4 regions of the Paenibacillus sp. OAE614 genome follow, and region 2 is predicted to be linked to each of the others. Evidence: predicted binding sites of a transcription regulator. Region 2 holds the regulator's gene; each other region holds the start of a gene.
The links. Region 2 encodes LexA, which represses DNA repair genes until DNA is damaged. Its sites were predicted from a motif close to CGAACATATGTTCG; they were not measured.
Positions count from the first base shown of each region.

Region 1: a site for LexA is predicted at 1,831-1,844, ahead of ABIE48_RS09895 (YolD-like family protein). Genes of this name have one in related genera too.
Region 3: a site for LexA is predicted at 2,048-2,061, ahead of recA (recombinase RecA). Genes of this name have one in related genera too.
Region 4: a site for LexA is predicted at 1,769-1,782, ahead of ABIE48_RS06100 (YhjD family protein). Genes of this name have one in related genera too.

Region 1 is NZ_JBEPOD010000001.1:2,055,626-2,059,581, forward strand. Features, by position in the region: gene ABIE48_RS09885 (YhgE/Pip domain-containing protein) at 1-793, opposite strand, end outside; gene ABIE48_RS09890 (YfiT family bacillithiol transferase) at 876-1,403, opposite strand; gene ABIE48_RS09895 (YolD-like family protein) at 1,526-1,786, opposite strand; gene ABIE48_RS09900 (HD domain-containing protein) at 1,894-2,562, shown strand; gene ABIE48_RS09905 (polysaccharide deacetylase family protein) at 2,570-3,307, opposite strand; gene ABIE48_RS09910 (sensor histidine kinase) at 3,480-3,956, shown strand, end outside.
Region 2 is NZ_JBEPOD010000001.1:4,093,624-4,097,579, forward strand. Features, by position in the region: gene ABIE48_RS18735 (hypothetical protein) at 1-403, opposite strand, end outside; gene ABIE48_RS18740 (DUF896 domain-containing protein) at 652-834, opposite strand; gene ABIE48_RS18745 (LysM peptidoglycan-binding domain-containing protein) at 936-1,316, opposite strand; gene lexA (transcriptional repressor LexA) at 1,556-2,182, shown strand; gene ABIE48_RS18755 (response regulator transcription factor) at 2,278-3,468, opposite strand; gene ABIE48_RS18760 (sensor histidine kinase) at 3,443-3,956, opposite strand, start outside.
Region 3 is NZ_JBEPOD010000001.1:1,924,478-1,928,433, reverse strand. Features, by position in the region: gene ABIE48_RS09260 (regulatory protein RecX) at 1-757, opposite strand, end outside; gene recA (recombinase RecA) at 917-1,978, opposite strand; gene ABIE48_RS09250 (competence/damage-inducible protein A) at 2,314-3,600, opposite strand; gene pgsA (CDP-diacylglycerol--glycerol-3-phosphate 3-phosphatidyltransferase) at 3,729-3,956, opposite strand, start outside.
Region 4 is NZ_JBEPOD010000001.1:1,212,173-1,216,128, forward strand. Features, by position in the region: gene ABIE48_RS06085 (xanthine phosphoribosyltransferase) at 1-193, shown strand, start outside; gene ABIE48_RS06090 (hypothetical protein) at 312-641, shown strand; gene ABIE48_RS06095 (hypothetical protein) at 1,015-1,230, shown strand; gene ABIE48_RS06100 (YhjD family protein) at 1,290-1,751, opposite strand; tRNA gene ABIE48_RS06105 (tRNA-Leu) at 1,954-2,038, shown strand; gene ABIE48_RS06110 (divergent polysaccharide deacetylase family protein) at 2,214-3,122, shown strand; gene ABIE48_RS06115 (N-acetylmuramoyl-L-alanine amidase) at 3,097-3,807, opposite strand.

The DNA.
Region 1 (3,956 bases), 2.0 Mb from region 2:
GCGCGATATCCTTGGCAGCCGTGGAAGCCTTGCCCATAAAATCGTCCAGACCAGCCGCCAACTGCTGCCCGTTCTTGGCCAGGTCGGTCACTATGGGCAGCGCCCCTTGAGCTTTGGATACCAGCTCGTTGGTCGTATGGATGTCCTGCGCCGCCGTGTTTACGGCTTGGTTGATTTCCGGGAAATTTTTCTCCAGCTCAAACACCAGCGAGCGGACCTTCTCAATGGTCGGCAGCTGATTTTGCAGCTCGATACCAAGCTCGTTGAAAATTTTAAAAATCGTACCGTTGGCGGTTTTGACGAAATTTTTGCTGACTTCCTGGATGATGCCGCTGGCTCCGGAAGACGTAATCTTCGGGGATACCGCATTGATCTTTTCGTTCACATAATACAAAATTTCGGCGTGGGTCGGGTTGTCCGACAGCACCGTGGCAATCGAGGCCGAAAAATTGTCCGGGATGATGATGCTCGCATAGTAATCCCCGTGCCGGACGCCTCTCATGGCGTCCGCCTCGGAGACGAACCTCCAGCCCAGCTTATGATTGTCCTTCAGCGAGGCGACGACCTCCTTGCCGAGATTCAGCGACTGTCCCTTCATCGTCGTCCCTTTGTCGTTGTTCGCGACGGCAATCGCAATATCACCGGTATTTCCGTAGGGATCCCAGGATGCCTTGATGTTGAACCAGGCGTACAGGGAAGGAAGCATAACAAGACCGGCGATGATGACGAGCGCGGCCCAGTTCGTGACAATGTTTTTCACATCTCTGCCGTAGATGGACAAGATTTTACTCATGAGAACACCTGCCTCAATCATACCATTTTGGTTAGTATTTCATTTGAGGAAGGGCGTCATACCGAAGAACCTGAATCCCGCCTTACCAGCCCATTCGTTCTTTGAGGGTCGTGATGTGCGCAAGATGGTGGTTGCCATGCCAAGCATAAGTGCATAGATGCTCGTTCAAATTGGTTTCTCCGTTCGCCGGATGGATGTATGTTCTGAGCCACTGGTCGCTGTTCAAGCTTTCCAGAACAAGCACAAACCGTACATGCAGCGCCTCCAGCAGGTCCAGGGAAAGCTCCGGAACAGGCAGCGTGGAATCCGCAAGTTCAGCCCATAATTGCTCCTCATAAGGTTTTATCACCGGATTATCCTCGGTTAAAGCAAGTTTAAGCCGAATCAGGCTGTTCATGTGGCTGTCTCCGACATGGTGCACGACTTGGCGGACGGTCCAGCCGCCCGGCCGATAAGGCGTGTCCAGCTGCTCTTTGGACAATCCGCTGACGGCTTGCCGCAGCTTCGAAGGCAGGCTGCGGATTTCGCCGATCAATGCTGTCCGCTCATCTCCGCTCAGTTCTTTTTTCGTTACGCAAAGTCCGATAGGATATTTCAAATCATCGGTCATAGCTAACTCCTCCGTTTGCTCAGTAATATGTGTACGGGAAACCGTTGCATTCCAATATGATATAAGCCGGTTTCCCTTGTAACATTTTCGTTAAGGGTTCCTTGTCTTCCTCCAAGCCGGCTTTATGTATGCGCGGAAATGATCTCGCTGAATTTGATCCACAGCCATTCGTCTTCAGCTCTAAACTTGATCTCTTCCAGATAGGTGTTAATCACGGTGACGAAGCCCCGGATTTCTTGTTCAGGTCCGGCACCGGCAAGGTGCAGGGTTACTTTCAGGTGACGGCGGAGGGATTCCTCCAGCAAGTGGCTGGTCTGTGTCCAAGCAGCCTCTTTCATGGTAGAATTGAAACTCGCCGACGGTTCACAGGTTCGGTTGATCATCATTTCACCTCATTTATTAAAAGAGCTATGCATTGTATTATAGGCGAATATATGTTCGGATTCAACCGCGATTGTTCAGAAAAATAAAGCTGTTTGGAGGAAAGCATATGGAGACCGACCGAATGATTATGGAAGCAAGGGAATACGTGAAGGATCGTTTAAAGTCTGAGCCGTCCGGCCACGACTGGTGGCATATTTACCGGGTGGCGGAGTGGGCGAAGAGGCTGGCGGAGCAGGAAGGGGCCGACCCGGTCGTCTGCGAGCTGGCTGCCCTTTTTCATGACCTGGCCGACGAGAAAATCGTAGCTTCGAAAGAGGAGGGCATGGCAGCTATTTCCTATTGGCTCACGGAACATGGGACGGATGCTGCGCTCGTGGATCATGTGCTGGAGATCATCGGGACAATGTCTTATGGCGGCGGAGGCGGCAGGCCCATGACGACTTTGGAGGGGCGGGTCGTGCAGGACGCAGACCGTCTGGACGCCATCGGAGCGATCGGTATTGCCCGCACGTTTGCCTTTGGCGGGTCACGGGGAAGACTCATGTATGACCCCGCCGAGCCGCCGCGGAACAATATGACCCAGGAGGAGTACCGCAGCCGGCAGGGGACGACGGTGAACCATTTTTACGAGAAGCTGCTGAAACTGAAAGATCTGATGAATACGCCGGCGGCCCAGCGGGAGGCTGCTGCCCGACACGCATTTATGGAGCAGTTTCTTGCGCAATTCCAACGTGAATGGCACGGGGAGGAAGCGCCAAAAAAGGGGCGCGATTAAACGCCCCTCAAGGAATGTTGTACTCTACCAGCTCCGATACGGTAACGAAGCGATATCCGCGCTTCTGCAGTTCAGGCAGGATTTGTTTTAACGCGTCGACCGTTTGGGACTTGCCCTCCACGTGGTCGTGCATCAAGACGATGTCGCCGTTGCGCGCGTTGTTCAGCACCTTGTTCACGATCTTGGCGACGCCCGGCCGGTTCCAGTCCCAGGTGTCCTGATGCCAGGACCACATGACGACGAGATAACCCTCCTTCTTGCAAATTTGGATCATACGGTCGTTATAATATCCTCCGGGTGGGCGAAACAGGTAGGTTTTTTTACCGGTAACCTGGTATATGGCTTCCTGGGTTTCCCGCAGCTCCCGCACGATGACCTCCGGTGAGCTCCGGCGGTTAAAATACATATGGTCGAAGGTGTGGTTGGCAAGCTCATGGCCTTCGGCCACCTGCCGCTTGGCCAGCTCCGGGTGCTCCTGAACCTGTTTGCCGACGACAAAAAACGTTGCCTTTGCGTGATACTGCTTCAGCAGGTCGAGAATCTGCGGCGTATCCTCAGGATCCGGCCCGTCATCAAAGGTCAGTGCTATAATCTTTTCCCGGTTCGGAATCTCCCAGATGACGTCTCCCCTTTGTTCATAGTACTCTCTGCCTTGGTTTACGGGAGAAGCCCCCGCCGCCGGAGCAGCCGTCACCGAAATCGTCAAAAGCAGCATGGATAGCGTTGCATAAAGCCTTGTGCGCATAAGGTCCTCCCGGTTGTTCGTTGTCGATGCTTCCATCCAAACGTCCAAACAAAGACAAGTTCGCTTCGTAGTATGTGACACGAACCGTTCTAACATACGCCGGGCGGGCCGTGATACAATAGAGACAAGTCTGAATATGCCGGGAGTGCCCGGGGAAGGTGCGGATCAAGGCATGTCCTATAAACAAATCAAATGGATGATATTGATTATTCCTACACTGGCCGTAGGGATATGGGAATATGCGAGGCATGCGTTTCTGATGCCTTATATATCGATGAAGGTGGGTAATTTTCTTACGCCGGTGTTTCTGTTCTTTATCAGCATGACCCTGCTCAGCATGCTGTTCCGGAGGCTGGAACAGGTGCAGGAGGAGCTGAACCGGGAGCGGGCGGAAAAAGCAGCCCTGGAAGAACGGGATCTGCTTGCCAGGGAACTGCACGACGGCATCGCGCAGTCCCTGTTTCTGCTGTCGGTCAAGATGGACCGGGCGGAGTCGCGCGGCCGGGGAGCCCGGGAATCGGCGGACTTCCAGGAGCTGCGCAAATCGGTTCATGAGGTGAACCGGTACGTGCGGCAGGCGATCGCCAATCTTCGCTATCCGGAATCGCCGGAGGAGCGGGAATATCAGGCTTCGATGCGTTCAAGGATC
Region 2 (3,956 bases):
CCTTCGGCTCAATCACGACAGAGCCTTTGGCCAGCTTGATCTTGGCGATATTGTCTGCGGTCAGTCGCCGATCCCGGTTGAACTTGATCGTCGATACGGCGTTTTTCTCCACACGCAGGAAAGGCCTGCGCAAAAAGATCATCAAGCCCAGGAACAAGTACATGGCCATAATGATCCAGGTCATGCTGCTGTTTCCTGCCGTACCCTCCTGTCCGATCATCCCGAGCAAAAAGTAGACCGCAGCCAGAGCGACCATCGTAATCGGAAGCACATAGTTTCTTCCTTTATAAATGTCAGCTGAAGGCCCCCCCGCGCTGTAGATGGAAGGCTTCCCTTGCTTCTTTCTCTGCTTATCCAGCTGCGCTGAATTTTTTCTTACCTGTCTTTCCCATGAACGGGCCATTCACGAACCTCCTCAAAATGCTTACGGCTATATAGTTTGAACGAAAGTTTTGCTATTTACTTCCTAATATATAACGGCCCAATACTGCTTACAGCATTTATTCCTGTAGTTTCATATTCTATATAATAGAACAAATGAAGGAAACTTGGTGCGCTTACATAGAAGCATTCTGTTATCGGTAGTGAGCCATACAAAACCTTGAGTCAGTCTATACCATGATCGAATGTATGAGTCTAATCCAGCTGGTGTTATTTCTTCTCTTCATCCACCCATTCAATCGAGTCCAGCTGCTGTCTGAAATTTCTGCGGACATTCTGAAGGTATCTCTCACGAAGCTTGGCCCGTTCTTCGATCTCCTCTTCGGTTAAACCGGATTCCTTTTGCTTGCGCGCAAGCTCATTAATTCTCTCTACAACGCTATCGATATCCATACAATTACTCCTCCAATATTCAAGTCATACCTAACTTTGCCATGATAAAAAGAGCTTGTCAAGGTTCACACCTTTCCAAGCTCTTGATCATTTATCTTCTATTAATATTGTGGGAGTGCCAATACTTCTCCGGCTTGAATTTCGCTGCTGGTTAAATCGTTATACTTCTTCACCGCCATAATATATGCGCGGATATCCATGTCTTCCGGCTTATGGGCAGAAGCGATTCCCCACAGCGTATCGCCTTGCTGAACGATGACATTTTTCTCTAACCGAACATCATCCGAGGTTCCTGCGAATACGCGAACGACACCTGTGCATCCCACCAAAATAATCAGGGCCGCTAGGATCAGTTTGATCAAGGCAGGGCCTGGCGCGAAGGACTGGACTTTCTTCAACCAAGGAGTTGCTATAGCTTCATTGATGGATGGGTTAACGGATGGGTTATTATAAATACTTTGGTATGTAGTGTGTTTCAGCATAAATATTACGCCTCCAAACGTTTGTTCTTGTTTTATGAGAACAATATAACACGAACATTTGTTTTGTTCAACACTTTTTTCGAACAATTGTTCCTATGTTTTTAGAGACAGGTTTCCTTCATTCAGAAGCCGCAAAAATCCCGCTCCATCAAAGCAAAATCATTTAGAACTTATGTTTGTACGAACGGCAGTTCTATGTTATAATTTTACCAAACGTTACTAAATGGGGTTGATGGGGAATGTCAAAGATATCTAGCCGGCAGCAAGCGATATTGGAATTTATCAGAAATGAAGTCCGCGCCAAGGGTTATCCTCCGTCCGTCCGAGAGATCGGTGAGGCGGTAGGGTTGGCTTCCAGCTCGACTGTACACGGCCATTTGGACCGACTGGAGAAGAAAGGCTTGATCCGCAGAGACCCTACGAAGCCGCGTGCCATTGAACTGTTGGGACAAGAAGAATCCGAGAGCAGCAATCTGTTCACGCATACGATCGCCAGAGTTCCCGTAGTAGGCAAGGTCACAGCGGGAGTGCCGATCACGGCAACGGAGAACATTGAAGATTACTTCCCTCTGCCGCAGCACTATGTCGGAGATGAGAAAGTGTTTATGCTTTCCGTCGTTGGGGACAGTATGATCGAGGCGGGCATTCATAACGGTGACTACGTCATCGTGAGACAGCAGCAGACAGCTGATAACGGGGACATCGTCGTTGCCATGACGGATGAGGATGAAGCAACCGTGAAGACGTTTTACAAGGAGAAAGACCATATCCGGCTTCAACCGGAGAACCCGGCTTACGAACCTTTGCGTCTGAACCATGTCACCATTCTGGGCAAAGTCGTCGGGCTGTTCCGCGATATTCACTAGCAGATGATGCTGGACAAGCAGCAATAGAGCCCTTGCTCTTCCTTACTCAGGAAGGTCAAGGGCTCTTTTCGGCGTTGGGATCAAGGCAGGATGATTCAGGTGGGACACGCCTCACGGGAATCCGCCGTTTGCTCCAGACGGTACTCCGTCGGGGTTTTTCCCGTCTTTTTGCGGAACACCTGGGTAAAATGCTTGACGTCCACATATCCGACTTTGTCCGAAATATCGGCCAGCTTCAAATGCGTTTGCAGCAGCAGCTTGCAGGCTTGTTCGATCCGCAGATTGGTGACGTATTCCTTGAAGCCGCTTCCTGTCTTCTGCTTAAACAGCTGGCTGAAGTAGACCGGATTCAGGAACACGACCGAAGCTACCTTTTCCAGGGACAGATCCGTATGATAGTGCGCTTTGATGTACTGCACCGCAACCTCGATCGCTCGGTTACCGCCCGGGTTGTTGTATTCGTAGTCCAGCGATGCCGATTCCTGGCGCATCCGCCGCACTTCCTCCGGCACCCGGTGAATGTCTGTGATGAGTCCCGTCGACTGAATCTGGAAAGGCACCTTGACGCATCGTTTCAAGTTAGCGCGCAGCTCATCCGTCAGACGTTTCATGCCGCCCTCTTCCCCCAGCGAGACGAGGCCGATCAGGCTCGTTTCGTCCATGCTTGTCACAAATCCGCAGCCGTGCGCTTCAATCAGCTCACCAAGCACATTTTCAATAATAAAATGCTCCAGATGCACCGGCGCCTCGCTCTCCATCTTAACCATCACCAGTTGGAATGCGGGGTAGCTCTCAATTATTGAGGCGACGTCAAGGCGCCCGGTATCGAGTCCGCTCGCCCAGCGCTGAAATACCGCCTCGCGCAAATACTTCAGGTTAGACTTCAGCAGCTCCGCCTCGCGAACGATTTCATTCTCCCGATCCATCTCCTGAGCAAGTCCGGATATCATGGAGAGCAGCAGCTCTTTCCCGATCGGCTTGAGCATATAGTCCTTAGCCCCAAGCTTGACGGCTTCCTGGGCGTAGGAAAACTCGGAATAAGCCGAAATAATGACCCATTTGATATGCGGATAACTGCCTTGGCACAGCTGCATCAATTCAAGGCCCGTCATTCCCGGCATGAGGATATCGGTCAGCACCAGGTCAATCCGGTGTCTGCGCAGCTGCTGAACCGCTTCCTCCGGATTCGCTGCCAGGTGAACATAATGCTGCGGATAGGCCCGGTGGATGGTGCGCTTAATTCCGTCACGGATCACATGCTCATCGTCCACGACTAAAATGTTCATCTTCCATTCCTCCTTGGTGCCGGATTGGTAAACGGATGGTTACCGTCGTTCCTTCCCCTTCTTGACTGTCCAAGTATAAACCGTACGGACTGCCGAACATCATTCGGATCCGCTCATGCACATTGCTCAAACCGATGCCACGGCGAAGCACAGGGCCGTCTCTGTCCTCCGCTATGGGCGACGTGCGGTTCCCGCCCTCCAGCAAGCTTCTGACCCGCATCAGCGTGTCTTCGTCCATTCCCTTCCCGTTATCCCGAACGACGACATGCAGATCGTCCATGACCTGCTCCGCCGTAACGAGCAGCATACCCTGCCGATCCAGCGGCTCCAGTCCGTATTTTACAGCGTTTTCAATAATCGGCTGAATCGTCATTTTCGGCAGCGTGACGTCCATCCACTGCGGATCCACATCGATCTTCGGTACGAGCCTGTCCTCAAGACGGTTCTCGATAATCGTCAAATAATGCCGGATCTGCTCCAATTCCTGA
Region 3 (3,956 bases), 2.2 Mb from region 2:
CCTCTTCATCCTCGGGATACGCGTCCTCCTTGAGCAGCTGATTGATGACCTTCCGGACCTGCTCTCCGGAGTATCCCCGCCTCATCAAATAAGCCCCCGTTTTGCGCTTGCGATCGGCGGCTTCGCCCTTCGTCTGGTTCCATTTCTTTCGCCCGGCTGCCAGGGCTGCCTCAAATTCCTGATCGGAACTGACTTCGGCCAGCGCCTCGGATATAATCGACTTATCGACGCCTTTCTGCTGAAGCTCCTGCCTGATCCAGGCTTTGCCTTTGCGGTGGTTCCTGATTCGCTGCTGCGCCCACTGCCTGGCATAGCTTTCGTCGTCTACCAGCCTTTCTTCCACCAGCCGGTTCAGTGCATACTCAATCGATCCCGTTTCGATCCCTTTCTGCCGCAGTTTCATTTCAATTTCCTTGCGTGTCCGCGGCTTCCGCTCCAACGCCTTTAAGCCTTCGACATAAGCCTGCTGCCGCTCATCCGCTACGACGATTTCCTCCAGCTCCTGCTTCGTAAAAGCGTTCCCCTTGACCATCCGGTACTTCACGAGGACGTCTTCGTGGACGGACAGGGTGTAGGGTCCGAACGATATCAAATAGCGCCCTCTCGACTTGGCCAGACGCTCTACCTCCGTGATCCAAAGGGTCTCATTGTCCGGGAACCCGGCCAGTCCTTCATGAATTCCCTGTTCTTCATGGATTCCCTGCTCTCCATGAATCCCTCGCCCTTCCTGATGTTCATGGCTATTTCCTTTTCGCATCTCTCTCACACCCCATCACGTGTTCAATGTAAGTCGTATAACTGAACCGCATTCTTAACGTACTCTCTATATGAGAAAAGACGCCCAGTGACAGGTTATCACCGAGCGTCCTCATTATAGTCTCAATTCATTCACAGAATACGATTTCAAACGATAACCCTATTCCAGCTCTAACAATTCCTGCTCTTCGCGTTCCTCGGCCGCCGCTTCCTCTGCGGTCGGCGCGCTCACCGTCGTCGTCAAATTGCTTGCCTCACGGATCTTGTTCTCGATCGCTTCCGAAATAGGCTGATTTTCTTTCAGGAACTGCTTCGCATTCTCGCGGCCCTGACCTAGGCGCTCGCCTTCATAGGAGTACCAGGCACCGCTCTTATTGACGATATCCAATTCCGTACCGATATCGATAATACTGCCTTCCTTGGAAATGCCTTCGCCGTACATGATGTCGATCTCCGCCTGCTTGAACGGAGGAGCCACCTTGTTCTTGACGACCTTGATCCGCGTCCGGTTACCCACTACATCATTGCCCATCTTGATGCTCTCAATACGGCGTACATCCAGACGAACGGAAGAATAGAACTTCAGCGCACGGCCACCGGGGGTCGTCTCCGGGTTACCGAACATGACGCCGACTTTCTCACGAAGCTGGTTGATAAAGATCGCAATCGTCTTCGACTTCGCAATCGCACCGGACAGCTTACGCAGTGCCTGGGACATCAGACGAGCCTGCAGACCTACGTGGGAATCACCCATTTCACCTTCGATTTCCGCTTTCGGTACGAGCGCGGCAACCGAGTCCACGACGATAATATCAACGGCGCCGCTGCGTACGAGGGCTTCCGCAATTTCCAACGCCTGCTCACCGGTGTCCGGTTGAGACAGCAGCAGCTCGTCAATGTTGACGCCAAGCTTGTTGGCATACGACGGATCAAGCGCATGCTCCGCATCGATGAAAGCAGCTTGTCCACCGACTTTCTGTACTTCAGCGATGGCATGGAGGGCCACCGTCGTCTTACCGGAAGATTCCGGTCCATATACTTCAACAACGCGGCCTCTTGGAAGTCCGCCAATACCAAGTGCTATATCTAGAGCCAGGGAGCCGCTGGGAACAACTTCCACCTGCATATGTGTCGACTCACCGAGTTTCATGATCGAACCTTTACCGAATTGTTTCTCTATTTGACGAAGCGCCATTTCAAGCGCAGCACGACGATCTGACAATAAACTCACATCCTTCACCGTTTATACTATTATGATACCTTGTTTTGGAACGTTTGCCAAGCATTTTTTCGAACATACATTCGTTTTTTTTGCCGGGCATTCTCCTCTCATCATCATGCCGCCGTACCTTAAACCAACCGCCGCAAGGAAAGTCCGCAAAATATGGGGGACCACGGTGGGCGTTTGTTCTTCTATGATGATCGGATGCAAGAGTCCGAACTGGAACAGGCTTCCACCCCTACTCCAACCATAAGAAAAAGAACCGCGGCAAACTTATTTTTGCACGGTTCTTCCGTATGGTTATATTATACCGCCTGGCGGGCGGCTGCACAACTTCAAACCTGATCCTTGGACTCCCCGGTGGCCGGATCGGTAGATACCAGTCTTTGCCACAACCGGTACAGCAGCGTTTTGACCGAGCGGACCCGGATCGTTTCGCGGTTGCCGTTCAGCTTCAGCTCAAACACTTCGGTCTTCTGTCCGCGCTGGGCGATCCCGACGTACACGAGGCCGACCGGTTTGCGTTCGGAATACCCCGGACCCGCTACACCCGTGACGGATAAGCCGAAGTCGCTGTCCGTGATCATCCGGACGTTCTCGGCAAGCACCTCTGCCACTTCGGCGCTCACTGCTCCCGGTGCATCGTCTCCCTCCAGCAGCGCATGCGGGACATGCAGCAGCTTCTCCTTCATCTCGTTGGAATAGCAGACGATCCCTCCCACGAACATGGTGGCGCTGCCCGGAATGGACGTGATGCTCTCCATCAGCATGCCTCCTGTGCAGCTCTCAGCGGCGCTCAGCGTAATCCCGCGGTCCGCCATCATGTCAACGATGATCCGTTCGATCGGCACGTCCATGCTGGCGTACATATGGTCTGCGAGCCGGCTTTGAATTTGCCCCTGCATCGCATTCAGTTTCTCCATGGCTTCCTGCTCTGTAGGCGCTTTGGTGGAGATGCGTACGGTCACTTCACCCTCCTTCGCATAAGGAGCGATCGTTGGATCGGTCTGCCCGTCGATCAGGTCCAGAAGCCGATCCTCCAGCAGCGATTCGCCGATGCCGGCAAACTTGAGCATTTTGGAGTAAATCGGCATTTCGTCGGTCAGGGCGTGTTGAAGGAGCCACGGCTTCGCCTGCTGGTCGAACATCGGCTTCATCTCTTTTGGAGGACCAGGCAGAACGATGTAGAAGTTATCCTCTTGGGCAAGCGCGAGTCCGACGGCCAATCCCGTTTCATTCGGAAGCGGCGTGCTGCCGTCGATGACGAGCGCCTGACGGCGGTTGTTCTCCGTCATGTTGATCCCCCGCCCTGCGAAGAATCTTTCGATTTGATCCATCGCCAGCCGGTCAATGTGCAGGGAGCGGCCGACATGCGCCGCCAGGGCATCCTTGGTAAGGTCGTCCTGGGTCGGGCCGATGCCTCCGGTCAGGATCAGGATATCCGCGCGCTGCGAAGCAAGCTCAATGGCACCCTGAAGCCGCGAGGCGTTATCGCCGACGACCGTCTGGTAGTAGACGTCTATTCCCATTGCCGCAAGCTCCTGCGACAAGTACTGCGCGTTGGTATTCACGATTTGTCCAAGCAGCAGCTCCGTACCGACTGCAATGATTTCTGCTTTCATCCTTGATTGGCCTCCCTGTTATCGTAAAGTAGAATGGATATACCTATATTGAACACTTTACACGTTTTTAGCCTATCCGTACCACAGCGTTTGGTGGAAAGAAAAAGCAATAGGATATCCCTATTGCCTTACACATTGGAAAGCTGAAGCAGTTTTTTGTTTTTGACAAAATAATCGATCCCCGAGTATATCGTGATCAAAGCCGCTGCCCAGATGGCAATATCGTCGAACGGCAGGCCGATCATCTCGAACGGGAAGTTGTTGATCAGAATCGCCACGATGGCGATAATCTGAATGACTGTCTTCACTTTGCCCCATTTGCTGGCCGCCACGACAGCCCCGTCAAGCAGCGCAAT
Region 4 (3,956 bases), 2.9 Mb from region 2:
TGCAAACGGAGATGCTGCGCGGGGGCTTATCAAAATTATCGAACGCTCCGGCGCGGAATTGGTTGGCCTTGGTGTCGTCATAGAGAAGTGCTTTCAGGCAGGGGCCCGGACCATCCGGGAGCAGGGCATAAGTATTGAACCGCTCGTCCGTATCCAGTCGCTCGAAGGCGGCGTCATCACTTTTGCCGATTAAGCCCGGGATGAAAGCCCGTTTCGCCGCATTTTCCGCGGATAAATCGAAACAATTTCTTTCAACCGGCCGTCTTTTGGCTTATAATATGTATTAGATGATCATGAGGGGAGGCAGCACAATGGGGAAAGAACCGGTAACCGAACAGTATTTCATTGATAAATTGGCCAAAGCAAAGGATCACTTTGAAAGAGCGCTTGATTGCAAGCATACCGAATTCGATGACCTCTATCCCTATATTATAGAGCATCCTCAGTTTTTTTGGTATAAACGCTACGTGGCCTGGTCAGAACTGCTGACCATCGTGGGCATGTGTGATGAGCTAGACTTCTCCTGGAAGGAATTGTTTACCCCTCATCAAGTTGAATATCTGGAAAAACGGGTGATGTCGTCGACGGTGCTCGATTATTGGTACGAGAAGAACGACAGTAAAGAACACGCACAACGTTAATGGCTGAGCGTCACCGAGAGACTCAGTTGATTAATATACACACCTTTATACCAACACATTCAGGATCAGCGGCCTATAGGCTGCTGGTCCTTTCTTATAATATCAGAAAAGTATAAACGCCAGAGCATTGCTTCCTGATATTGCAAGAAAAATTACCTTTAAACGCGGTCTGTCTTCTTTGAAGGTACGTCGATAGACGTTTTTCTTAATAATGCCGGATGACTTTAACGAAAAATGCCATGGAACCCGCTCAGTCTTGTGTATAATAAAGGTCGGTACACACCGATTTCATTGTAAGATATGCGGGAAAAGCATATACTTATCCATGTTCATTACATGAAGAGATTGCTTCAAAAGCAAAGGAGGATTGGAGATGATCAGCGATGAGGAATTGGATGCGTACCGCCAATCCGGAGAGCAGGTTCGGGTGGTTCGCGACGGCATCGAAAGCAATGATGTAACCGGAATTGTTGTGGCTTGGGACGGCAGCCAGGTGCTGATCCGCCGCCGCAACCGCAAAGTGGTCAAGCTGGACCGGAACTACTTCTTCCAGCCTGCGAGCGCTCCGCGTCAAAGCCCTCTGGAATAATAGCAGAGCCGTCTGGTTCGGTTCCCCTTGGTTCATATCGGGGGGACTCCAGGCGGCTCTTATGGTTTGGAGCCCTCCTGAAAATAGGGAGCAGCGGGGTGGTCCATATGGTGAGTAAAAGAAGAGACGGGTAGGAGAGAACGGTCTTCGGGAGAGAAAGGATCCAGCCCGAGATAAACTCTCATCCGAACGAGCATCTCGTTACGAAAAGCCGGCCAAAGAATATTCATTTCGTCGGTATAGCCTCTGCAGGAATATTCCGCCCTGACCCCGGTATCATCTTGTAAGATTCGAAGGATCCGGATCTTGCGTCTTCTCATTTCCCGCTTGACTTCAGCGAGCAGCGTGCCGGCCTGCCGGTCGCCGTTCACAATCAGTTCCGAATACAACTGGGGTGTCTTGAATACGCCGCTCTCCTCCATAATCCGAATGTCCCGTTCGAAAACTTTATGAATAAAAATCAGGAGCAGATAACTCTTAATCAGCGATGCCTCTTCCGACGTCATGCCGGGTGCTGCCATACATATCACCACCTGTACGAACTTATGTTCTTATTTTACCCGCAAATGCTTGGATTATTCAATAGATAGGAACTGGAAATTGTTTAGAATGAAGAGGAGATTAAACTTTTTTGAAAAAGTGTTGACTATACCTGTCCAGCATGGTATGATCTATCTTGTCGCCGCGAAAGATTGATTCTTTCAAAGAGTGACCGACCGATTTGCGGTCGTGGCGGAATTGGCAGACGCGCACGGTTCAGGTCCGTGTGGGCTAACCCCCCGTGGAGGTTCGAGTCCTCTCGACCGCATACATACATAAGGCGTTCCCGTTTTGAACAGCGGGGACGCCTTTTTGTGTTATTTGTTATTTCTCGTAACTTTCCTGAGAGGGGAGTAGCGGGGATTTTTGCTATACATAATTCCTCCAACTTCCTCAAACAATGAAACCACATCGTGGAGATACCGAGTAAAGGAGGAAGTTGCTTGAGTACATCATCTTTCAATAAGCTGCATCACGGCTGTCGGAATATTGCGGCAGCGGGACTGGCGCTTACGGTTGCGCTTTCTGGTCAAACCGCCCTCGCGGATGGGGAACGATCACTGGCGGCGGAGCGGGTCTTCAACGAGCAAGCGGAGCAGCCCGCGGCAGACAAGCGGCAAAGTGACATGAAGCCGGATAAAAAGGTTGCGATCATCATCGACGACTTCGGGAACGGGCAAGGGGGAACCGAAGAAATGCTGTCCCTGCCGATTAAATTGACCGTGGCCATCATGCCGTTTCTTCCTACCAGTAAAACCGACGCGGAGCTGGCTCATAAACAGGGGCATGACGTCATTGTCCATATGCCGATGGAGCCCAAGCAGGGCAATCCCAAGTGGCTAGGTCCCGGCGCCATTACCTCCAATATGAGCAATGAGGAGATTCGCAAACGGGTGGAGGAGGCCATCGACAACGTGCCGTATGCGGTCGGCATGAACAATCATATGGGATCGAAGATTACCGGAGACGAACGGATCATGTCCATCGTGCTGGAGGTCTGCCGCGAACGCGGGTTGTTCTTCGTGGACAGCAAGACCAACTACCATTCCGTTGTCGGCAAGCTGGCCGTTCAGATGGGAATGCCTCCGGTGGCCAATAACATATTTCTGGACGACCGGCACACCGTCAGTCATGTCAGCAAACAAATGAAAGCCGTTGAAACCTGGGCGAGCGAACATCAGAACTGTGTAACGATCGGGCATGTCGGCGTGCAGGGGAAAAAGACGGCTGAGGCCATTCGCCAAAGCATCACCGGTATGCAGAATTCCGTATCTTTTGTAGGAATCAGCGATCTTGTCAGGGATATCTGGGATTGGAAGCCGGCGCCTATATTGCCGTCAAATAATAGTTGATTCCGTTCGCGATGGCCTGCGCGATCTTGAGCTGCCCGCGCCGATTGCACAGCATCGCCCGGTCTGCGGCATTGCTGAGAAATCCGGTCTCTACGATAACCGCAGGATCTTTGACCTGGTTCAGCAGGTAAAACGGGCTTCCCAGCCGGATGCTTCCCTTCGTCTGGTACAGCGGGTTAAGCTGCTGCTGAATGCTGTCCGCAAGCAGGACGCTGCGCCCTTCGTTCTGGTGAAGCACAAGCGCCCCGTTCTTTGAAGGATTGCGGCCCCAATTGACGTGAAGACTCACGACGATCAGGGTCGGCAGCTGATGGCTTAGCTCCTTGCGCTGCGCGAGATCGCGTTTATGGCGGGAGGAGCTGCGGAGCCAGTGATTGTCATCGCTGAGGGCGTAGTCGGCCGTCCGGTTCAAGACCGCGTCGTACCCCTGGCTGCGCAGCAGCATAAACAGCTTCTGGGCGATGGCGAGGTTAATGTCCTTTTCCAGAATGCTCTGAAATGAAGTCCCTCCGTCGACACCGCCATGTCCTGCATCCACGATAATAACTTCATGCGGAAAAGCCGGATGCTCCGGATAGGCGTTCGTACTTTGGTCACCGGGGCCAGCGGCCCAAGAGGACGAGCTGCCTGCGCACAAAATTGCCGGGATCAGTAGGATGGCGGCGATCAAGCTTTTGATAGGCATAAAGGATGGCCCTCCTTTCGTTAAACGGGATTGGAGCGAAAAATTGATGTCGAAGTTAGAATGTGCAATAAACGGTAAAAAATGCACCGTCAGCATTCCTCCGTTTAGATTACAGTATCTCTGTGCAAACTAAGAGCATAGCAGAGTTG